DNA from 3 places in the Dictyobacter halimunensis genome. Region 1 is predicted to be linked to each of the others. Evidence: riboswitches for the same ligand, from Rfam matches in the RefSeq annotation. Region 1 holds a riboswitch; each other region holds the start of a gene.
The links. Region 1 has a riboswitch for cobalamin ahead of AABA21_RS17300 (ABC transporter substrate-binding protein). Riboswitches for the same ligand answer to the same signal wherever they lie in the genome.
Positions count from the first base shown of each region.

Region 2: another riboswitch for cobalamin. It lies ahead of AABA21_RS15495 (FecCD family ABC transporter permease); the one in region 1 lies ahead of AABA21_RS17300 (ABC transporter substrate-binding protein).
Region 3: another riboswitch for cobalamin. It lies ahead of AABA21_RS08205 (ribonucleoside-diphosphate reductase subunit alpha); the one in region 1 lies ahead of AABA21_RS17300 (ABC transporter substrate-binding protein).

Region 1 is NZ_BSRI01000002.1:786,611-794,720, forward strand. Features, by position in the region: gene cobT (nicotinate-nucleotide--dimethylbenzimidazole phosphoribosyltransferase) at 1-735, opposite strand, end outside; gene cobO (cob(I)yrinic acid a,c-diamide adenosyltransferase) at 870-1,505, opposite strand; gene AABA21_RS17300 (ABC transporter substrate-binding protein) at 1,558-2,559, opposite strand; cobalamin riboswitch at 2,681-2,876, opposite strand; gene AABA21_RS17305 (D-2-hydroxyacid dehydrogenase) at 2,940-3,968, opposite strand; gene AABA21_RS17310 (cation diffusion facilitator family transporter) at 4,173-5,087, shown strand; gene cobU (bifunctional adenosylcobinamide kinase/adenosylcobinamide-phosphate guanylyltransferase) at 5,126-5,746, opposite strand; gene cobS (adenosylcobinamide-GDP ribazoletransferase) at 5,766-6,596, opposite strand; gene AABA21_RS17325 (histidine phosphatase family protein) at 6,600-7,334, opposite strand; gene AABA21_RS17330 (MFS transporter) at 7,313-8,110, opposite strand, start outside.
Region 2 is NZ_BSRI01000002.1:328,623-336,732, reverse strand. Features, by position in the region: gene AABA21_RS15500 (serine/threonine protein kinase) at 1-1,225, shown strand, start outside; cobalamin riboswitch at 1,411-1,630, shown strand; gene AABA21_RS15495 (FecCD family ABC transporter permease) at 1,761-2,864, shown strand; gene AABA21_RS15490 (ABC transporter ATP-binding protein) at 2,858-4,219, shown strand; gene AABA21_RS15485 (zinc-dependent alcohol dehydrogenase family protein) at 4,282-5,328, shown strand; gene map (type I methionyl aminopeptidase) at 5,404-6,192, opposite strand; gene AABA21_RS15475 (helix-turn-helix domain-containing protein) at 6,221-6,538, opposite strand; gene AABA21_RS15470 (MoaD/ThiS family protein) at 7,039-7,332, shown strand; gene AABA21_RS15465 (MFS transporter) at 7,460-8,110, shown strand, end outside.
Region 3 is NZ_BSRI01000001.1:2,059,389-2,067,498, forward strand. Features, by position in the region: gene AABA21_RS08180 (DedA family protein) at 1-662, shown strand, start outside; partial or broken gene AABA21_RS08185 (alkaline phosphatase family protein) at 1,131-1,983, shown strand; gene AABA21_RS08190 (HEAT repeat domain-containing protein) at 2,158-3,288, shown strand; gene AABA21_RS08195 (MFS transporter) at 3,584-4,855, shown strand; gene AABA21_RS08200 (GNAT family N-acetyltransferase) at 4,918-5,424, opposite strand; cobalamin riboswitch at 5,678-5,823, shown strand; gene AABA21_RS08205 (ribonucleoside-diphosphate reductase subunit alpha) at 5,965-8,110, shown strand, end outside.

The DNA of each region.
Region 1 (8,110 bases):
GCCAGCTATCTCGAGTCCTCCCAGCTTTGCCAGTACATCGAGCGGCTGAGAGACATCAGGTGCGTTGTGGGCAATGGCACGCTCAATGATGCGCACCTTGTGCGCCAGTTGCTGGTCATCAATACCTGTCCCTCGGCCGGTAACGTATTCAGCCGGTACATCCAATAGACAGGCGGTCAGGGCGCTGGCCGCGGTCGTATTGCCGATCCCCATCTCACCGGTAGCCACCAGGTCCAGACCCTGGCCGGCCAGATTTTCAAGCACCTCGATACCAATGTTGATGGCCTGCAGAGCTTCGGCCTGGCTCATGGCCGCTTCACGCGCCATATTGGCGGTCCCACGCCGTACTTTACGCGAGAGAAGGTTGGGGTGCTCAAGGTCAGCGGCCACACCGATATCGACTACGGTCACATCGGCATGCGCCTGACGGGCCAGCGCGTTGATAGCCGCGCCGCCAGCCAGGAAGTTGAGCACCATCTGGGGCGTCACGTCTTTGGGATAGGCGCTCACGCCCTCGGCGGTTACCCCGTGGTCAGCAGCCATCACAATGACCCCGCGTCGCTGTATAACTGGAACTACACTCCTGGTGATGCCCGCCACCTGCGCCGCGATCTCTTCCAGACGTCCCAGACTCCCAGCGGGCTTGGTCAACTGCGCCTGCCGCGCACGCGCCTGCTCAACATAGTTGGAGTCAATCGGTGTAATACTGCCAATTAAAGCCTTCAGATCAGTCATAACATATACCCTTTTCGCACTGGCTCAGTCGCCTGATTGATGCAGGAGGCATCAATCAAATTGTTCTTGTGACGTTGTGGAAACTGTGTCCGACTATGCCGGACACAGTTTCCACAACGTCACAAGACAGAGAACTAAAAATCTATGCCCTTCTGGGCAAGGATCCCTTCATGATAAGGATGTTTGATCTCTGTCATCTCAGTAACCAGATCGGCATAGTCGATCAAGGCCTGGGGGGCGTCGCGCCCGGTAATAATCACATGCATTTTGGGATTGCGGGCCTGCAGCGTGCTCAGCACCTCATTCACATCGAGCCAGCCGTAATTAATGGCATAGGTGATCTCGTCCATAATCACGATGTCATACTGATTGCTCTCGATCTTTTCACGGCAGAGTTGCCAGCATTGCCGGGCCAGCGCCTTATCATGCTCCAGATTATCACTGTTCCAGGTAAAACCCTCGCCCAGCGGGATAATCTCCACGCCCATTTTCTGAGCGGCGCGAATCTCACCCCATTTGCCGGTCTGAGATTTCAAGAACTGCAACATCACCACGCGCATGTTCTGTCCCCAGGCACGGAACAAGACACCGAGGGCCGCCGTGGTCTTGCCTTTGCCATTGCCAGTATTGATGATCACCAGTCCTCTGGCTGGCTTGCGATGCGCACGCATCTCGGCCTGCTCTTTACGAAGGCGCGCACGTCCCTCTTCAGTTAATTCGTCAACTTCGACGGACTCATTGTGAGTCTCAGAATATTGCTGTTCTTCCATTCTTTTTTTATCCTATTCCATTAAACTTGAGGGTGTAAAAAATACAAAACAACTATACACTGGCTGTACAATAGCTCGGCAGCGCACCAGAAAACTTGTCGGGATGCACAACCTGCGCCAGGCAGCGCAATCCCTGCACGATGCGGGGTCCGGGACGCTGCATGATATCAGAATTAATGTGATAGACATGGTGAGATTTTACCGCCGCGATGCCACCCCAGTTTGCTCGCTTGTATACTACAGATGGCTGACCGCCATACATCGGGTCCTCGGTAAGAATGATATATTGTGGATTAGCAGCGATAATGGCCTCATCGGTGACCTGCGGATAGCCGCCGTTAGTGGTATTGCTGTGGAAGATATTGGTGGCGTTGGCATAGCCGGCCATCTCATCACCAAAGGAGTTACCGCCAAAGACGTAGGGTTTGCCGGGCGTACTATCGTCAACCTCTAACAGGGTTTTGGCCGTGGTTGTCCCTTTAACAGCGCTCTGCACCTGGGCAATCTGCTGCTTCATCTGCGCGACCAGCGGATTAGCGACGTTTTCAGTATGAGTCAAACGGCCAATCAGGGCAATCTGATCCATCGTCTGCGCGATAGTGGGTGAGGGGAGATCGACCACCTGTAAACCTAATTGCGACATCTGGGTATCATATTTGTTGGACAACCCACCCGAGCTCAAAACCAGGTCCGGCTTCAAAGCCACGATGGCCTCCACATTAAAACCCGAGCTGCTCGAAACCTTTTTCAAACCGGCCAGTGAGGGTGGATAGTTGGTGAACGCATCGACGCCAACGACCCGCTTCTCCAGGTGGAGGGCGCCCAAAATTTCGCTGATGCTGGGTGCCAGCGACACGATGCGCTGCGGTGCCGTTTTCGGGATCGCGATCGGGGTTCCATACGCGTCCAGCGCGGGAGTTGGGGTGGCTTGCGCGGCGGGTGTGCTGCCACCCGACGTCTGAGAATTGTTACTTTGCCCACAGGAAGCCAGAATAAGCACCAGGCCCAGTAAGAAGACACTTAATAAACGTAGTGAGATGACATGGGTGCGCATATGATGTGTATCCTTCTAGATAACGCCCACGGTCACCTCGCGAAAAATAGCAGCCAGCCAGGTCAACACGAGACCAAAGAGGAGAATGCCTGGGTAGCTCGCTCCTTTTACGCGAAGGATGAAGAGCATCACTCACCAGGCAGGTCTCCTGACTTCTGGCATACTTACGCGGCCTTCCCATTCCAACAAGAAAGAACAGTGGCAAGAGGTGCGATAAGCCTGTACCAGTTACAGTAGCGCGACTGCGTCGGATTTTCACCGACTTCCCTATTCTGCCAGAACTTCATGTCCTGACCACCTGGTAAACTAAAAAAGTTGAGTTATTTCCTCAGCTAGTATACCGAGGTTTATCCGCTTATGTCAATAAACGCGTCGCTTTCCTAATAGCCGCGTTCCTTATCAACCGCGTTGTAAAGCGACTCTCCCTTGAGATAGCGACGCAGGTTTTCGGTAAAGATCATGGCCACCCGATCATTATAGTGAGGCGTCATACCCGAGATATGGGGGCTCATGATGACATTGGGGATGCCAAAGAAAGGGCTGCTATCGGGCAGCGGCTCATCCGCGAAAACGTCCAGGGCGGCACCGGCGATCTCTTTTTCCTTTAAAGCTTTGATCAGGTCGGGCTCGTTACACACGTCGCCGCGCGCGATGTTGACGAATAATGCGCTATCTTTCATGGCATGGAATGCCGCGGCATCAAACATTCCCCTGGTATCGGGTGTCAACGGCACCGCAGCGACGACCACATCGCTCTCAGCCAGGGACTGGTGGAACTGATCTTTTGTATAATAGTGATCAGGCAAGGTCCCCTCTGGATCCCCAATATCCGGGAAGAGAAATCCGCGATCGCGATGATCTGGTCGCTGCTCCATGGCGATGATGCGCATGCCAAAAGCTTTGGCCAGCCGGGCAACTTCGCGTCCGATACTGCCATAGCCGACCACGTTGAGCGTCTTTCCACGCAACTCTTCGGGCATGAACAGATCGCGCTCCTGCTCATCGGGCCAGTGCCCCTTCTGCTTCCAGCTACCGAACTGGTGATACTGATGGAACCAGGTCAGCATCGTCGTCAAGACGTATTCGGCGATATTGACCGCATGCACGCCGCTGGCCGTGGTAATGATGGCATTGGACTTCGCCAGAGGACCAGTGAAAGCCTGGTTGGCGCCAGCGGAATAAAGCTGGACCCAGCGCAGGTTGGGCGCCTGCTCCGGCGTTGGAAAAGCTCCCAGGGTGAAGAGGATCTCCACATTTTTCCATAATTCATCCGAAATATCCTCTGCCTTCGCCCAGGGCCGCAGTTCGATAGTAAAATCGGGCGCAATCTCTCTTATACGATCGTTCCAGCTATCCGCCAGCTGCGCTGTAACCAGGATGGTGCGCCGGGAATCATTTCTGTGCTCCAAAGCAAAATCCTCCATGCATTCTTTTTCTTTTTATGTTATCACGCACAGACCCTGTATAGCAGATTAACCACTATCCGGCAGAGTTAGCCAATGAGAACTTTTTTATTTCCTTTTAATCCATCGTTCGTATTACATAGAGATGGTCATATGTGTAAGTATCAGTCAGCTGGTTTCGTGATAGCTGGCTGAAAACGAGAGGATTGTATGAAGCAGACTTCGCTCCGTTTGTACATGTTCTTATCAATAGCTGCCGCGCTAGCCACCATGGCGGTAAAGTTTATAGGATATTTTCTAACCGGGTCGGTGGGATTATTTTCAGACGCGGCCGAGTCGGTGGTGAATCTGGTGGCGGCGCTGGTTGGACTGTGGGCGCTGACGCTGGCCGCGCGCCCGGCTGATGAAGATCATGCCTATGGGCATACCAAGTCCGAATATTTCTCTAGCGGAGTCGAGGGCGCGCTCATCCTGGTGGCGGCCCTGATTATCGCCATCGAGTCGGTTCCCCGCCTCTTTCATCCCGAACCAATTGACCAGCCATTTCTAGGCCTGGGCTTCTCAGTCTTCGGTGCCATCATCAACGGTGTGCTGGCCTGGTTTATGCTGCAGGCGGGCAGGCGACAGCGCTCGATCACCCTGGAGGCGGACGCCCACCATTTATTCGCCGATGTGATAACGACGGTGGGCGTGCTGGTGGGAGTCCTGCTGGTCGCCATCACCAGGTGGTACATCCTGGACCCGATTGTGGCGCTATTGGTAGCCATCAATATCATCTGGACCGGCACAAAGTTGCTGCGCCAGACAGGTCTGGGATTACTCGATACGGCCCTGCCAAAAGAAGATATCGACATCGTCAATAGCGTCATAGAGCCATATCGCCAGCAAGGCATTGATTTTCATGCCCTGCGCAGCAGAATGGCCGGGCGCAGGCGCTTTGTGTCCTTCCACGTGATTGTGCCGGGCGATTGGACCGTGCAGAGAGGACACTCTATCTGTGAAGAAATTGAACTTGCCATCCGTAAAGCCCTGCCGGATAGCACGGTCTTCACCCACCTTGAGCCGAGAGAAGATCCCGTGACCTTCCAGGATATGGAGCTGGATCGAGCTCCAATCGAGTCTTGAGCACTTCTCAGGCATGCGCCAATGAGCCAGGACAGCAATTAAAGCCTTACCGTTTCATCCAATCGCTTGATATCTACTCCTAATCCTGCCATCATCAGGTAGACACGGATGGCAGCGGCGGCGATGCGCTGATTGACCAGTCCTAACACGTCCCGGTAGACACGCCCCAGGGCATAAGCCGGGACGATACCCAGGCCAACTTCATTGCTCACCACAACCAGGGTCTTACCCGGCTCCCATTCTGAAACCACCTGCAGTAGAGCATCAATCTCCTGCAGGGCTCCGGCATAGTGCTGCGCGCTGATCGTATTATCGTCCTCCAGTTGCGCGCTATTACCTTGCGCGAAGAGCCAGTTGGAGAGCCAGACCGTCAAACAATCCAGGATCACGACGTCGGCCACAGCGGCCGCCTGCCGTAGCGCCTTCGCCAGGTGGAGCGGCTCTTCGATCGTTCGCCAGTCAGTGGGGCGGGAGGACTGGTGGCGGGCGATGCGATCGCGCATATCTTCATCGATCGCCATGGCGGTGGCGATGAAGGCCACGCTGCGCCCGCTCGTTGTGGCCAGGCGCTCGGCAAACGTACTCTTCCCACTGCGTGCCCCACCCAGCAGGAGCACCAGGCGTGGAACCTCATCCACATCAGTATCTCTATTAGTCATGCTTTCATCTCTTCCCTATTTATAGCCAGAAGCGCAGCAGCGTCCATAAAAGGAGTAACGCTACCTCCATCAGTTCAGCGATCGTGCCATAGCTATCCCCGGTCAGACCACCTAGTTGAGCGGTAATCCATCTACCTACCAGCCAGGTCAACAGCGAGGCAGCCACGCACAAGACCAGGCCCATCACATGGCCTATCAGGCCCGCGATCAACAGCGTCAGGGCAGTGGCGCAGACCAGGCGCGGGCGCGTCGCGGTCTGGCGAAAGGCCGCTCCCAATCCCTCCTTACGAGCGGGGGGAAAAGCATACATCGCCAGCACCATGGTCCAGCGCGAGATTGGGAGAATGGTCAGCAGAATCCAGGGCACCAGTTGGCGATCCAGACTAGCCAGCAACGCGAATTTGAGCAGAAGGATGCTACCACCCCCCAGCATGCCAAAGCTGCCCAGGCGGCTATCGCGCATAATCTCAAGCTTGCGCTCACGGCTGCGCCCCCCAAACAGGCCATCGCAGGTATCCATTAAACCATCCAGGTGTAGACCACCGCTCAATATAATCAGCAGTACGACCAGTAAAGCGGCCAGCACCAGCGGAGAAAGTAGAACACCGGCCACCCGGGCCAGCAAAGCAGGCGCGATCGCCAGTAGCAGACCTACCAGCGGGAAATAAGCGCTGCCTAGAAACAACCTGCTATCGGCTTGGCTACCGTCGGTACGAAAGAGTCGGGTACTGCCCGGAACCGGCAGGGTAGTCAAAAAACGGATGGCGGCCACCAGCTCTTTATATTGATCAAGCCACCAGTTATGGTGCACTGATACCTCAGGATCAGTAGCAGGGTAGGTCTCAGGCATCCGCTATCGCTTCTCCGTTCTATTGCTTTTCATGTCTATATGAACTCCTGTCCGGTGATAATTGAGTAATGCCAGTGTTGTAGTCGCGGGCACATCTCTTGCCTCGGCCACAAAATCGATGGCACTGAGCGAGCCATGGGCGAATTGTAGCTGCCACTGACGCTCAAAAGGTATGCCCAGCAGTGAACAGAGCAACACGCGCAGCGGGCCCGCGTGGCTGACTAATGCGAGCTCTCCAGATGGTAAGCGTAGAGAGTCCCGTACCAGTTGAGCGAGCGCCTTCTGCACGCGCTGCTGTAGCGCGGCAAAGGTCTCCCCACCTGGTGGCGAAAACTGCACAGGCTGCGTAAAGAAACCCAGTTGATCTGGATAGCGCTCCGACACCTCCGCATAGGTCAACCCTTCCCACGCACCAAATGAAAGCTCACGCCAGGCGGCGGAGGTCTGCACTACCAGCGGCTCTGGTAACTGATGCGCCAGGATCGACGCGGTCTGGCGCGTCCGTCGCAGATCGCTGGCATATAGAGCAACCAGCGGCCGTGAACGCAACTGGTCGCCCACCCACCGCGCCTGTGACGCACCCTCGTCAGATAGAGGCACATCGTGCTGCCCGCAGAGGCGCCCCTGGCTATTCCAGTCCGTCACCCCGTGACGGACCAGCCAGATCCGGCGCACATAGGGCTCACCGCGCGCCTCCTCCGTTTCTCTTACCGCTGCTATTGGTGACTGATCTGCCATGTAGCCTTATCCTTCTTCACCCGAAATATTATCCACCAGAATAACAGCATCAACAGGGTCAAGGCAAGGTTATAGGGCAGCAGGGACCAGATACCAAAGTACTGGGCCAGGATACCAGCGATGCCGGGAAAGACGGAGGTGCCAAAGATACTCAGGCTCACCAGAAAACCGATCGCACTGGTCACCACACGGCCTGGGACGAGACTGGGGGTGAGCGCGACCGTCGTCGGATAGATGGGTCCCAGGCAGTAGCCAATGATACAAAAACCAATGGCTGCCACGCTATCAAAAGGTAACCACCAGATCAGGATGGCACACAACGCGACAATGATCGTACAGATATACAATAAGCGCACGTCGCTCATGCGCAGATAGCGGGCAAGCTGACTCAAGGTAAAACGCCCCAGGGTCAATCCCAACCAGTAGCCACTGACGATCCAACTGGACAAGGCAACCGACTGATGACGCCCCTCAACCAGGAAGCTATAGGTCCAGTTACCAACGCTCACCTCCACCCCCACATAGAGTAACAGAAATATACACAGCAGCCAGACGATCGGCAACTTCAATGCCGCCATCCAGGCACTGCCGGTCTCTTTGTTTTCTGCCTCACTACCGGAGACGCGAGGCGGTTCCGCGCTAAAGGTCAGTGCCACACCCAGTAAGAAGGGGATACTGAGCAGCATCCAGAGGTAAAAGACACTGCTCCAACCCCAGGCGGTTGTGAGCAGGAAGGCTGCCACCAGCGGACCAAATAATGCTCCCGCGCCATAGAA
Region 2 (8,110 bases), 460 kb from region 1:
GCGTCATTTGCAAGAGACGCTGCCCCTTTTACATCAGGCACACCCTGAAATTCCCGCGGGTGTGGATGCGGTCATTCAGAAAGCGACCGCCAAAGATCGTATGCAGCGTTATGCCTCTGTCCGTGATATGGCCCGGGCCCTGCATGCCGCTATTGAGCAGCCGAACGGTTATCAGGCGCTGGGAGAAGACGCGGTACCAACCGTAATACAGCCTGGTGGAGCGCCAACGATACTGGCAGCAAATACTCCGCCTTCTGGCATTGGCATCTCAGACTCTACGCCGACTACGCGGGCGTCTGCTATGAATTATGGGCCATTTAACGAGCGATCCAGCAGTAGCAATACACCCGTGTATCTGCCAACCCCACCTCCGCCTCCACCCCCGCGGTCATCATTTGTGCCACCGAAACAGAAGGGTGCCTGGTGGCTCGTACCACTCCTCGTGATCTGTGCCGTGGTACTGGTACTGGCGGTCGTCATTACGGGTACTCAGCTATTCAAAAATAACGCCGTTACAGGAGTTACGGGAACTCCCACGGCCCAGGCAACGCCCACGAGTGGACCAACCGCCACGCCAACCGCCGCGCCAACCGCCACTCCGGCTCCGAAGCCTACGAGCGTCCCAACGCAGGCTCCTCCACCTGCATCCGGCAAAGTGCCTACTGGACCATTGCTCTATTCCGCAGCCAGTCCTGGTCCGGCCTGCGATACAGGTAGTGGTACCTGGACGATTTACAATGGCGCGAACATCAACTGTCAGAGCAACGGTACACAGATTACCAATACCGCTACCTCCCAGGCCCTACAGGGTATCTTTCTGACCGCCTTGCCGGGTAAAAATTATCCCAATGACTATGTGCTCGAAGTTAATGTGCAGCAGGTGCAGAGCTCTAACAGTAGCTTTGGGCTTTACTTTCGCAACCAGCCAGGCAACCAGCAGGGAACATATACCTTTCTGATCGCGCCCGATGGTAGCTGGCAGGCGACCGTCTATGATAACGCGACCGGAGCCCCCAAAGTGCTTTCTAAGGGGACCTTCGGTGATACCCACGCCGCTAGCAAGCTCATGGTTGTCGTCAAGGGATCGCAGTTTAACTTTTACTCTAACGGCAAAGCGTTGGGGAGTGTCAGCGATGCTACGTACGCTAGTGGCACGGTTGGCCTGGCCGTTGACCAGGGAGGGACCGTTACCGTTAGCAACTTTGCTATGTATGCTACTGCCTAACGTGCCAGAAAGCCGTAGGTTTCGCGCCTGCGGCGCTCAATTAGTTATGTAGGAGGTGGTGGAATGCCATGGGTGGGTGCATTCGCACCCACCCATGGCATTCCACCACCTCCTACATAACGGTTGTTAAGGCATTTTCTTGACTTTGTTGGTGATGGTCGATATACTCTTCTACAGATAAATATGTAACAGTGTCTTTACCGGGTGGCCTGGATCTTATCCAGGCAGAATAGGGAAGTCGGTGCAAATCCGACGCAGTCGCGCTACTGTTAGCGGCGAGCGGTTCATGTGTTTATCCACCATCGTGGTCACTGTCCCTGATCAGGCAGAAAGGGGGTGGGAAGGCCATTGTGAACCGCGTCAATAGTCGTAAGCCAGGAGACCTGCCCGGTGAGAGGCTCACGTTCCTTCGCGTCAAAGGAGTGAACCCGGATGAATCACGATGTGCGAGTCGCGCAAAGCTTTCCTCCCCGTCAGTTCTGGCAGATGCCTCTCCTTCTGACTGCTACAAAAATACCCGGATGAGCGGTTAGACATGAAAACAGTAACACGTCCAACTCGGACGGCTCCCGATCCTGAGCGGCCACAGCAACATCGTATCGCTCCACCATTTGTACTTGGTGGCCTGGGAATATTGCTGCTTATCGTGATGCTGGTCTCGATAAGTTTTGGCTCCATTTCCGTGCCTGTACCGACAATTGTGCAGATTTTGCTGAACAGCACTGGTCTATTCCATTTTCCGGTGCGCTGGGACCCGTCGCTGGAGATCATTATCGTGCAGGTGCGCCTGCCGGTGGTGGTCGGCGCGGTCCTGGTTGGCGCGGCCCTGGCGGTGGCGGGAACGCTTTTTCAAGGTATGTTGCGCAATCCCCTGGCCGATCCATATCTGATGGGGACATCTTCAGGCGCGGCCCTGGGAGCAACGATCGCCTTTGTGTTACCCTTTGATACCGTCTATGGAAACTTTTTTCCCCTGACACCATTGCTGGCCTTTGGCGGGGCTGTGCTGACGGTTGTGTTTGTCTATGCCATGGCGCGTTCAGATGGGCGCACCCCGGTGATCATGTTGCTGCTGGCCGGCGTTGTCGTCAACGCAGTTCTGACCGCCGTGCAGACCCTGATTTTAAATCTCTGGCCCTCCAATGACTTTGGACGCCTGCTGGGACTGTATAACTGGCTCTCAGGAGGAATCGCTATTGTCGGCTGGGGACCACTGGCTGTCGTCGCAATCATTGTTTTGCTGGGATTGCTGGTCGCGTTCGCGCTGGCTAGTGTGCTGGATGTATTCGCGCTGGGAGAGGACGCGGCGGCTCACCTGGGATTGCATGTCGAGTGGATGCGCTTCCTGATCGTGGTGGTGGCCTCGCTCCTGACGGCCGCCGCGGTCTCTATCAGTGGCCTGATCGGTTTTGTTGGCCTGGTGACGCCGCATTTTATGCGCCTGCTGTTGGGACCGCGTCACCGTGTCCTGCTGCCAGCGGCGGCCCTGGGTGGCTCTGTCTTTTTGACTCTGGCCGATCTGCTGGCGCGTACCATCCTGGCCCCAACCGTCATTCCCGTTGGCGTTTTTACCGCCCTGGTGGGCGCCCCTTTCTTCTTATTTCTATTGCGCAGCAGTAAGCGAGAATATAAATGGTAGACAGGTCCATACCGGTACTGGAAGTACAAGAAGTTGCTTTTGGCTATAAACAGCAGGCGCTGCTATACGATGTCTCTCTCGCCATCCAGGCGGGTGAGATGGTTGGCCTGCTGGGCCCCAATGGCTCGGGCAAGACCACGCTGCTGCGTCTGCTGAGTGGCGTCCTGCAGCCACGTCAGGGACGGATTCTGCTGGAGGGTCGCGAACTGCGGCACTGGGGACGGCGCAAGGCCGCGCAGCGTATCGCTGTGGTGCCACAAGAACTACACATGCCCTTCGCCTATACCGTGGAGCAGATGGTTGGCATGGGCCGCACCCCGTTTGCCTCTTCATTCTGGGGCGCAGGGACTCCTGATGATAGCGAGATCATTCAGCAAGCGATGCGCGAGGCCGGGGTCGACGCGCTGGCCGAACGGATCTTCAATGAATTGAGCGGTGGAGAACGCCAGCGCGTCACGATCGCTATGGCTCTGGCCCAACAACCGACTATCTTGCTGCTGGATGAGCCAACCTCGCACCTGGATATCAAGTATCAGATCGAGACGCTGGAACTGGTGCAGCACCTCAACCGCCAGCGCGGCATGACCGTCATTGCCGCCATGCACGATCTGAACCTGGCTTCGCGCTATTTCTCCCGTCTGCTGCTCTTCCAGCGCGGTATCGTGGCCGATGCCACGCCGGCCGAGGTACTGGAACCGGGACTGCTCAGCCGTGTCTACGGTATCGATGTACAGGTAGGTATCCTGCGTGGTGCCGAACACCTGAGCGTTTTACCACCCAGCCAGGATACTTCCCCTTTGAAAAGCAATCGATCGGCGTCTCGTGTTCATCTTATTGCCGGTGGGGGATCGGGCGAACTGGTGATGCGTGCCCTGGCCGACGCCCATATCCCATTTAGTGCCGGTGCGTTGAATATCGGTGATAGCGATCACACCCTGGCCCTGCGATTGGCCGAAGACGTGATCACTGAGCAGCCCTATACGCCGATCTCCGCCAGCGTGTTGGAGCAGGTACGACAACGCCTGCTGCGTGTTGATCTCTTAATCCTATGTCCGGCCGCGATTGGACCAGGGAACCTGCCGCTGTTTCAGGAAGCTTTGCAGGTGGCTCGTCATGGCCTGCGTGTGCTTCTGGTCACGGCTCCTCTGCAGACCACCTGTGCTTCTGAAGCGATTTCTGATAGCCATAAAGAGGATTTAGAGCAAGTGTCGCAGACCTTCGCGGCGCGCGATTATACCGGTGGTGACGGGCTACGCTGTCTACAACAGCTCATACAGACCGGTGCGATTATCGCTGATTCGACCGCGGCTGTTCTTGAAGAGACGCGCAAGCATATCGCGTATGCCTTTGATTGAATAGATTGTTGTATGATGAAGATCAGGCATTTACGAAAGGAGTCTGTTTTATCATGACAACAATGAAGGGCGTCGTTTTGCCGGGAAATCGGCGGGTTGAGATGCGCGATTTCGAGGTTTCGGAGCCGGGGCATGGGCAGGTGCTGGTGCGCATGAAGGCATCATCCCTGTGTGGTAGTGATCTGCGCGCCATCTATCGTCCCACGGACCAGGGTGTAGGACCTGAAGCCTATAAAGGGGTGATCGCCGGCCATGAGCCGTGCGGCATCATTGAGAAAGTGGGACCGGGAGTGCAGCGCTTCAAGGCGGGCGATCGGGTGGTACTCTATCATATTGCTGGCTGTGGAGTCTGCCATAACTGTCGTAGCGGCTGGATGATCAGCTGCACGCAGGAGCAAAATGGACGGGCCGCCTATGGCTGGCAGCGCAACGGTGGACATGCTGATTTCTTGCTGGCCGAGGAACGTACTCTGGTCGCCCTGCCCGATGAACTGACATATCTTGACGGGGCTATGGTTGCTTGTGGAGTTGGTACGGCCTACGCAGCCTGTGTGCGCGCTGGCGTTTCTGGCCGCGACGCGGTGCTCGTCACCGGACTTGGTCCGGTGGGTCTGGGCGTCTCTCTGCTCTGTCAGGCGATGGGGGCGCGTGTTGTTGGCGTTGAGTACGTGCCTGAGCGGCGGGAACTGGCCCGCAAATTAGGCATTGCGGAGGTTGTGGGTCCGGAAGAGGGACATGCAGTGTTGGAGCAGTTACAGACCAAGACCAACGGCGAAGGATTTGAGGTCGCGATCGACTGTTCCGGCAACGCCGATGCACGCCACATGTGCCTGGAGGCCGCCCGTGAGTGGGGACGCGTCGTTTATGTGGGAGAAGGGGGGACCGTCTCCTTTGCGCCCAGTCCACTCTTGATCCACAAACAGCTTAGCCTCTTTGGCTCCTGGGTCTGTAGTATCCAGCAAATGGAGGATCTGGTCGAGCACCTGGTGCGCTGGAATCTGCATCCCGACGTCATGGTCACCCATCGCTTTACCCTGGACCAGGCGCGCGAAGCCTACGAAACCTTTGATGGTGGCAAGACCGGCAAGGTCGCTATTGTCTGGGAATAAGGTCTCGTGTACTTATTAGCAATGAGGAAGAACAAATATGCGCGCAGCCCTGACCTGGGCTGCGCGCATATTTGCTTATAGAACTGTCAACAGTTCAGGGGCGCCATCGGTGATGGCCAGGCTGTGTTCGTACTGGGCTGAGCGCTTGCGGTCAGCGGTAACGATGGTCCAGCGGTCGGCCAGGGTTTCGGTTTTATAGGTGCCAACGTTGATCATTGGCTCAATCGTGAAGACCATACCCTTCTGAATACGCTTATTGGTGCCGGGACGACCAAAGTGGGGGACATTGGGATCTTCATGCAGTGAGCGTCCGACGCCGTGCCCTACCAGGTCACGTACAACGGAGAATCCGTGAGATTCCGCGTAGGTCTGGATGGCCGCGCCGATATCACCCAGGTGATTGCCGTGGCGCGCCTGCTCAATGCCCAGTTCCATACTCTTGTGGGTGACCTCCATTAGACGCTGTGATTCCTCATCGACGTTGCCGACGGCATAGGTCATGCAGGAATCGCCGACCCAGCCATTGAGGATGACGCCGATATCGACACCAATGATATCTCCATCCTGCAACACCTTTTTGTCGCTGGGGATACCGTGACAGATTACCTCGTTGACTGAAGCGCAGATCGTGCCGGGGAATGGTGGAATGGCGGGACGCCCGTTGCCGCCGGGATGACCACCATATCCTTTATATATCGGAGTGGCATCGTGACTGCGGATAAAATCCTCAGCAATCTTGTCCAGCTCGGCCGTAGTCGTGCCTGGTTTCACATAGGGGCGAAGCACTTCAAACGTCTGGGCAACCAGACGTCCTGCTTCGCGTAATTTATCGATCTCTTTGCGAGATTTAAGTAAAATTGCCATATTATCCTCTTTTTACATGGAAAGCGGATCACGCGTATGATGATTTTTGGGTTGCGTCCCTGTCATATTCTGAATATTGCCGTGGTTTCTCACGCTCTGGTGGGAACTCCCAGTTAAGAAGATCATCGGTGGTGACCCGAAAATAGCGGCTAAAGTACGTGAGGAGATGATCAATCGTCGTATAGTCGATACGCTGGTTCTTTCCCGTGTGCAGAGCCGCGAGCACACTTAATGATACACCGCTCTCATCGGCAAGCCGACGCAAGCTCAGCGCAGGTTCGCCCAGCCTGGCACGCTCAACATTTGCTCTAGCCAGCATCAGGCGTAGTTGGCAAGAAATGGTCATGATCAGCACCTCGATTTTCTCAATTCGACTTTCTCTGTGTTCAGTATAGCAAATTTTGTTGTGACATGTCAATACAATGTATGCGTTTGTCCATACGCTGTTAGCGTACGTGAGCGCCCCCACACGGGCGGCCACTGCGCAGCCGCACCAGTTATATGAGGTGGTACATCGCGGGCGCATCCGCGCCCGCGATGTACCACCTCATATAACTGGTGCGGCCTACATTATATGTGCTTTCATACTTGAGGAGTGCGAATGTCGTTTTTATGTTGGTGCACCAGGGACGCAATTGCGTCCCTGGTGCACCAACATAAAAACTGGTGGCGCCTAGGTACCTCAACAAGAGGAGTGTATCCTGTCTCCGTCATAGGAGGCTTGCAATCCAGAGCGCTTGCTCGTATACTTTCACCAAGCCAGAGAAGACAAGCGTATATGCCTGTGCTTTTTGTATGTAAATACCACCAAAAAAACTACTGTTTGAACTATTTAAAGGGGTGTCTATGAGCGATTCAGCAAAGGTAACCGCGACCCTGCGCCTGCCCTCCACATTGAGTGCCTATAGCGGAGGCAAGAGCCAGATCACAGTTGAAGCAGAGACGGTTGAGCAACTGTTGAACGCTTTACATAAAGAACATCCTCTTGTCTGGGAGCGTCTTTGCACCGAGCAGGGTGCTATTCGCGAACATGTCAGAATCTTTGTGAACAACCAGCTTATCAGCGGCAATGAAGGTCTGAAGACCATACTGAGTCCGGGACAAGAAGTGATCGTCCTGCCGACAACGTTCAACGCCTGATTCCACTTCCGTAAAAATGTGTCTGGGTCATAGAAAGACTCTAAAGGACTCGATATGAAGAATACCCATGATATACTAAAGAAGTATTTTTCTATGGTTTATTTTTCTGACTAGAGTTGGATGTACTATGACACTCAAATCACAAAGAGAGGCAACACCCCGATCCACGGTTACTGCTGATCAAGCGACGGCCAACAAAGTACCGGGCCAATGGAGCGTATTGCGCAATCGCAATTTCGCGCTCTTTTTTTGGGGTGAACTGCTTTCTTCGACCGGCACCCAGATGCAGGTCGTCGCTGTCTCCTGGCAGGTCTACCAGTTGACTCACTCGGCGGTCATGCTGGGCGTTATCGGTTTATTGCAAGCCATTCCACGGCTGATCTTCTCACTGGTTGGTGGTGTGCTGGCCGATACTTTTGATCGTCGTAAACTGTTACTGATCGTTGAAGTGATCCTAGCAACCGCTTCCGCCATACTGGCGATCTCAACGGAATTTAAGACAATCAATATAGCTATTTTTTGTGGTGTGGTACTGATTTCCGCTACCGTCTCGGCCTTTGAATTCCCCTCGCGGCAGTCGATGATCCCTTCGCTGGTGCCCCCTGAACAGATAGCCAATGCCGTCTCGCTTAACACCGTCATGATGCAGGTAACAATGATCGGCGGCTCCACGTTGGGTGGATTGGCCATTGCCCAGATCGGGGTCGTGAACACCTACTGGCTAGATGTCTTTTCATATTGCATCGTCATCGGTTCATTGTTGCTGATGGTCGTTCCA
Region 3 (8,110 bases), on a different contig from region 1:
TTTCGCTACAGGCATTGCAAGACGCTTTACACGTGATTGGGTATCCTGCCATTGCTTTATTTATTATGATTGAGTGCATCGGCATCCCGATACCGGGCGAAACTATGCTGCTGCTGGCCTCTTTTTATGCCGCTACCGATAGTCGATTGCAGATTCCAATCGTTATTGCCTGCGCGGCCTTCGGCGCGATTATGGGCGACAATATCGGCTACTATGTTGGCCGCACTGGTGGCCGTACCTTTGTGAGCCGTTTTGGTCGCTACTTTTTTATCAAGCTCAATCACCTGGACTACGCGGAGCGCTTCTTTCAGCGTCATGGGGCCAAGACGGTTTTCTTTGGGCGCTTTATTTCTATCTTGCGTATCTTCTCCGCCTTTCTGGCCGGCGTCAATCGGATGGAGTGGCGTACATTCCTGGTTTATAATGGCCTGGGAGGTGTGATCTGGGCTACCTACGTTGGCTTGCTCGGATACATCGCCGGCCATTATTTTCACGAACATTTTGACCAGGTGGAGTCGATGGCCAGAACGGTAGGCTGGGTGGGCTTTGCTATCGCGATTATCATTACTGTTGCCGCCGTTATCTTCGTTAAGAAGCGCATCGCGCACACCATTGCTTCCTCCGAAGTCGCCGATGAGTCAAAAGAGCACTCCCTCCGCTAGAATCACTTTTTATGGTGGTGTACCAGCGGTGCTCTACGGTTGTATGAGAGTGTCTTACTCCCACGATCATCGCCTGTGGCCTGCATGAGTTTTCACACCAGCGATGCTCAGAAGTCAGTTTTATGGTGATGCATGGGGGCGCAATCGCGCCCCCATCCGCACTAACTTAAGCAGAGAGTAGCCTCTCTGCGCTCTCAAAGCGGGAGAACCCTGCACCCCTTAAGTTGGTGCATGGGGGCGCAATCGCGCCCCCATGCACCAACTTAAAAAACCAGTGCGGCCGCGTAGCGGACGCCTGTGCGGAGGCGCTCACGTATCCCAATAAGGCGAAAGTAAGGTTCATTTTGAATGTAGAGATGTTTTTTTGTTATAATGCAAAAAAAGAATAAAAAAATTGTTAGTGGTTGTTGGATCAGGAGGTTAAGGATGAAAACGCGTATTATCACTATTGTGTTGCTATGTGCGGTTATGCTGGTGGCTGGTGTGCTATGGACCAGTTGTGCCCTCTCGAAACCGGGTGAGACGGTGCCGCAGGCCGTAATCGCCCAGACGAGACTTCCGCATCCAGATCACGTGGTGGTTGTTATTGAAGAAAATCATAGCTATTCGGATATCATTGGTTCTTCCGAGGCTCCTTATATTAATTCCCTGGCCCGCAGTGGGGCCGTCTTTACCAACTTCCATGCTGAAACCCATCCGAGCCAGCCGAATTACCTGGCGCTGTACTCGGGTTCAACGCAGGACGTGAGCAGTGATGCCTGCCCCAATACATTTTCGGGACCCAACCTGGGCCGCGCGCTGCTCAGCGCTCATCTCAGTTTTGCGGGCTATTCGGAGGATATGCCCTCGGTGGGCTATACGGGGTGCGCCGCCCCCAGTTACAACAATGCCCTGTACGCGCGCAAGCACAATCCCTGGACCAACTTTACCAATGTCCCCACCGGCAGCAATCTGCCGTACACCCGGTTTCCCACCGACTACAGCAAGCTTCCTACCGTTTCCTTTGTTATTCCCAACCAGATCCATGATATGCATTCCGCCTCGGTTGCGGATGGCGACATATGGCTCAAAAATAATCTGGATCCCTATGCCCGCTGGGCCAACACCCATAATAGCCTGCTGATTGTCACCTGGGATGAAGATGATGGCTCCGATGTCAATCAGATCCCGACCATCGTTAGTGGCTCAATGGTCAAAACTGGCCGCTACTCTGAAAATGTGAATCACTACCACCTGCTGCGCACGCTGGAAGATATGTACAAACTTCCCCGCCATCAACCAGAGCGCCACCGTTCCCTCCATCACCGACATCTGGCGCTAGTGTCTTGTTAGATTCAATTAAATACGGGGAAAGATCGTCCGACGCTGCCGGACGATCTTTCCCCGTATTTAATTTTTTTTCTTAATTCTTTATGAGATTTTGAGACAAAAAGGCACGGTTTTCAAGTAAACTAGAGGGAGGTGAGGCAATATATATAAAAATAAGGGGTGGTGTATGAATAAAAGCGCATTTCTTTCCGGCGTGGAAAAAACCATTTTAGAATTGAAACATACGACTGACTCTATACGGGAGACAGCCGTCTATTACAGCATGGCATTGGATGCCGATCAAATTGTAGAGCCGCTCATCGCCGCCTTTGCCGCTGAAGGCAACGCAACCATTCGGGCAACGATGGCGAGAGCCCTGGGAATTCTGAAAGACAGACGAGCTATCGAACCTTTGCTGCTGGCTGTAACGACCGACAGAAGCCCTGTCGTACGTCATGAAGCAGCCAATGCTCTTGGAGAACTAGACGGTAGGGAGGAGGTGGTTGAGCCGCTCATTGCTGTCCTTTCAGCTCCAAATGAACACAAAGGTAATAAGATGGATGTAAACGTTGTCTCGAGTATTGTGTTCGCATTGCGGAAGTTGAACGATGCGCGCGCGGTTGAGCCATTGATCGATGCGCTTGAGCGAAAGGACGAGCAGACGCGTGCCGTGATCGCGCTCTCCCTGGGCAGCTTTGGTGATATTCGCGCGGTTGAACCCTTGCTCAACCTTCTGTATGATGATGAGCCCTTGATCCGCCGCGCCGCTGCCTGTGCCCTGGGCGACCTGAGTGATCAGCGCGCTGTCCTCCCCTTGATTGACGCGCTTACTGATCCAGACTTCGAGACGCGCAGCGGCGCGATCAAATCCCTGGGGCTACTCGGCGATCGGCGCGCTATTGAGCCCTTATGTTCGCTGTTGCAACAGGACCGCATACCTTATCGGCGCGTCTTTATTATTGGGGCCCTGGATCGTCTGGGCGCTACGCAGGCGGTGAGGCCGCTGATCGCTCTGCTGCAGAATTCGTTGGAAGAAGAAGAGGTGCGCGCGGCCTCTATCGAAACCCTCGGCCATTTAGGTGATAAAAGCGCTACCCCTTTCCTGCTCAACTTTGTTACAGATTTTGTGGCGGGCGATGCCAATGAGCTCCGCTGGCGCGCCGTCGTCGCTTTAGGACAACTTGGCGATACCCGTGCCATCGACAGGCTTAGCAGATATCGCACTGATCCGGAGCCTGTTATGCGCATGGCTGTCATCTCCGCCTTACGTCAGTTGAAAACGGCTCAAACCGCCGAATTGCTTCCCGATCACCCATAACACAAAAAACTGAGCCAGAACTGGTGACTATCTCTTTCTGTAAACCGTCTATGGATGTGAGCGATATAAAAAGCTCTCTAAATTTTTATTTTTTTTGTATAGAAATGTCTGCGCGATGAGCATAGTTAAAGCCTGGCGTCGCGCCATTCTTTAAATCGCCTAAAAGTGGAATTGGAAGATAGCTCTGAGGATATAGACCATTAAGGTGCAATGGATGCCCCTTCTTCTGCAGTGAATTGCTCGTACTTATCCCTTCTCTCCATCTCCTACTTGTCTGAAGCAGCAAAAGAGAGATATGAAAAATACCACTGTATCTACGTGGCGACAGCCGTTTGTGCGCGATCGCTTTACCGTGCTGGCTTATGCCTTGCTGGCAAGTTTCTGCTATTTACAGGCCTCGCCTGGCTCGCTGGTCCCATTTTTGCATGCGGAGATGCACCTCAACTATACCATTGATAGCCTGCATATGAGTGGTATCGCGCTTGGCATGATCGTGGCCGGTCTGCTGGCGGACCGCGTTTCCGGCCGCTGGGGCCGTCGATTAACGCTTTGGGGTGGTGCCTCTGGCCTACTGGTTGGTGCCTTGTTGCTCATGTTCAGTCACCATCCCGCGATCAGTATTTTCGGTATGTTTGTGATTGGTCTGCTGGGCACCTTTTTGATGGTGACGGTCCAGGCCTCCTTGTCCGATCACCATGCTGAGCATCGGGCGACAGCGATTACCGAGGCCAATATGATCGCCAGCCTGGGGGCGGGTCTGGCCCCGATCTGCCTGGGCGGCATGGTACTACTGGGTGCTGGCTGGCGCGGTATGCTCTTTGTGCCGATGGTGATCGTACTGCTGCTGGCTCTCTGCTTTTTCAAGGTTTCGGTGCCGGAGGCGCGGGCGTTCGCGCGTAAGCAAGAGGCCGGTGGACGTGTGAAGGCGCCGGGCGCTTTCTGGCTCTACTGGCTGGCGATGGTGATGGGTGTGGCCGCCGAGTGGAGCGTCTCTTTCTGGGGCTCCGGCTACCTGACCAACGTGGTCGGCATCGAGCGTACCAGTGCCGCGACCCTCATGAGCCTGTTCTTCCTGGCCGCCGTGATCGGTCGCTTTATCGGGAGCCATCTGACCCGGCGCATCGCCGTCGAAAGGTTGCTGCTGCCTGTGCTGATCGTGGCGATACTGGGCTTTACCCTGTTCTGGCTTGGCCCATCGGTTCCATTGCATGTGGTTGGATTGTTCGTGGCTGGCCTGGGCATCTGCAATCTCTTCCCTTTTACCTTCTCCGCCTCGGCCAATCGCATTCCACAGTACGCGGACCTGGCCAGTGCTCGTTCCGCCCTTGGTGGCGGATTGGCCATATTCTGTGCTCCTCTAGTGCTGGGACGCCTGGGGGACATGGTGGGTCTGCGCAGCGCTTATAGCGTGATCTTAGGCCTGTTTGTGCTGATGGGTGTATTCATGGTGCTGGCCGCTCGCGCCACTGTGGATCGGTCCACCACACAGACCGTGATCGCCGAAGATATGCTGGCAAGTGATACGCTCACAGAGGATTCCACCAACCTCATTGTAGATCCTGTATAATTCATCAATTTATAAAGCATTGGCGCGAACATAACACACGATATTATGTTCGCGCCAATGCTTTATAAGCTGCGTCTCATCTCTATAAATTCTCGCTCGCCATAACGTTCGCTTTTCTGTATATAGCTTCCACTTCGCTTGAAGCCGACCTTCTCGTATAGGCGAATGGCCCGCTGATTAAAGGGCAGTACAAAGAGGCGTACCTGCTCCGGGGCAAAGCGTTCTCTGGCGAATTCCAATATGGCCGTCACGAATGCCGTCCCCAATCCCTGACCGGTCAAATCTGGTCGCATCCCCAGACCAATGGCGATCGTCTTCTGATCCTCGTCGTAAATGGCTGGGGTAGTGCTCGACCAGACCAGGGCAGAGGTGCCAAAGCTGGCAAAGCCGATCAATTGCTCTTCTTCATCCCTGACCGTGTAGTGTGGGCTGCGCGGGTCCAGCATTTCAGCCAGAGCATCATCGACATCAGCATCCACCATATTATAGATGTCATATGGTTCTTCATAACGCCATTGAGCTATGAGACGCACATCCTGTTCAGTCATGGGTACGAATTTAAAGGTCATCTCCACTTACTTTCTAACAATCATTTCTATCTTGAATATCTTCAATAGTATGCTAAAATTCGCAGCCTTTTTCAAGAAAAGTTTTTTGAGGATGCTGCTGCTATGCTCCTGCGGTTCTACCTCTCTGTCGTTGATGGCGGTAAGAAGTAAATGTGTAAAGCTCTGGTCTGGTCAATCTCCTGCTTGACTTTTTGAATCAACATATGGTATTGTTGCATCTGTAATTACTACATGTTGTGCACTATCGCAATAAAATACAGAAAAGCTCATAGGGCCAGGCTGTCGTGGTCTGGGTACAATGGGGAAAGTCCGGTGTGATTCCGGCGCTGTCGCGCAACGGTAAGGCGGAGGATATGTGATCCGCTAAGCCCGAATGCCCACCTGTGATGCTATGGATTGATCCCTTCGCGTGAAAGGGTAAGACCAGCAGGGGCCTGTGTCTGCTTTGTTTGCATACCTGTCAGACAGTTTTCGCCTTGTTGCCTGTCGGCCTGTTCTCGCGTGGGAACAGGTTTTTTGTTGTCTGTGGAGGTATGTGTTATGATTCCAAGCCGGTTTTCCGAGTCATTCTCGGCGCCGAATATGCCATCGATTACTCTTGATGTGCCCATGCTTATCACCGAGGCATGTCGCGACCTCGCTCCCGATGTGGATGAGGTACGACTGCTTGCCAGTGTGCAGGCTACCATCTATCCAGGAGCATCGCAAGACGAGGTGTGGCAGGCGCTGGTAATGTCAGCGCGGGCCTGTATCGAGTTGGAGCCCGCCTATACGTTTGTGGCGGCCCGTTTTTTGCTGCTTTCCCTTTACAATACGCTCCAGCCTGAGGAATCCCCTCAATTGGGACTGAGTGATGCCTCTGCGTTCTATGCCGATTATTTTGGAACCTATGTGCGACGAGGCATTGAAACACATCTGCTCGATCCTCGCCTGGCTGAATTTGACTTGCCCAGGCTTGCGGGTGCGATCAGACCTGAGCGCGATCTATTCTTTGCTTATCCTGGACTGCAAACGTTGTATGATCGCTATCTATTGCAGTACGAAGGCCGACGCTTTGAGCTTCCTCAATTGCTCTGGATGCGTGTGGCGATGGGCCTGGCCCTGCGCGAAGAGCACAAGGAGGCGCGGGCGATCGAGTTTTATGAGCTGATCTCGCAGTTTCATTTTACGCCCGCTACGCCTACACTCTTTAATGCTGGTACCTCTCATCCTCAACTGTCATCCTGCTATCTGACCACTGTGCAGGATGACCTGCGGTATATCTTCAAGAGTATTCAGGATAATGCTTTGCTTTCCAAATGGGCAGGTGGACTGGGAAATGATTGGACAAATGTACGGGCATCAGGTTCTCATATCAAAGGTACCAATGGCACCAGTCAGGGAATTATACCGTTTCTCAAGGTGGCGAACGATACTGCGGTCGCTGTCAATCAGGGCGGTAAGCGTAAGGGGGCCGTCTGCGCGTATCTGGAGAACTGGCACCTGGATATCGAGGATTTTCTGGATCTGCGCCGTAATACCGGTGATGAACGGCGGCGCGCCCACGATATGAATACCGCCTGCTGGATCTCTGATGAGTTTATGCGCCGTGTACAACAGGGTGATAATTGGACCCTGTTTAGCCCTGATGAGGTGTCTGACCTGCACAATCTCTATGGAGAGGCGTTCGCCCGGCGCTATCGGGAGTATGAACAGCTGGCGGATGAGGGCGGCGTGAGGCAGTTCAGACGCCTGCCGGCACTGGATCTGTGGCGTAAGATGTTGACCCGGCTGTTTGAGACAGGTCATCCGTGGTTGACGTGGAAGGACGCGGCCAATGTGCGCTCGACCCAGGATCATGCAGGGGTGATTCATAGCAGCAATCTTTGTACCGAGATCTTGCTTAATACTTCAGCAGAAGAGACGGCTGTCTGCAACCTTGGTTCGCTCAATCTGGCGGCCCACCTTGTCGGTAATCAATTGGATCTGCCCCGACTGCGTTCAACTATCTCGACTGCGGTGCGTATGCTGGATAATGTAATTGATATCAACTATTATCCTACGCCGGAGGCGCGCCAGGCCAATCTGCGCCATCGTCCGATTGGCCTGGGGTTGATGGGCTTTCAGGATGCTCTCTATCGTCTGGGTATGAGCTATGCCAGCCACGAGGCGGTCGAGTTCGCCGATCATAGTATGGAGGCTATCTCCTACTATGCCATTCTGGCCTCTACGGAACTGGCGGCCGAGCGTGGGTGCTATGCCAGTTATCAGGGCTCTAAATGGCAGCGTGGCCTGCTGCCATTGGATAGCATTGCCCTGCTTGAGCAGGAGCGTGGCGAGCCGCTTGAGATGGATCGTAGTACGCGTCTGGATTGGTGGGTTGTGCGCACTGCCATCCAGCGGTATGGCATGCGCAATAGCAACGTGCTGGCTATCGCTCCCACTGCTACCATCTCTACCATTGTCGGCATTAGTCAATCAATCGAGCCAGAATACAAAAATTTGTACGTCAAGAGCAATCTCTCTGGTGAATTTACCACTATTAATACGTTCCTGGTCAATGATCTGAAGCAGGCGGGTCTGTGGAACGCTGATCTGCTGGAGATGCTGAAGTATTACGATGGCTCGCTGGCGGCGATGACGCCGTTGCCTGTGGAGCTCAAACTGCGCTACCAGACCGCGTTCGAGATCGATGCTTCCTGGCTGA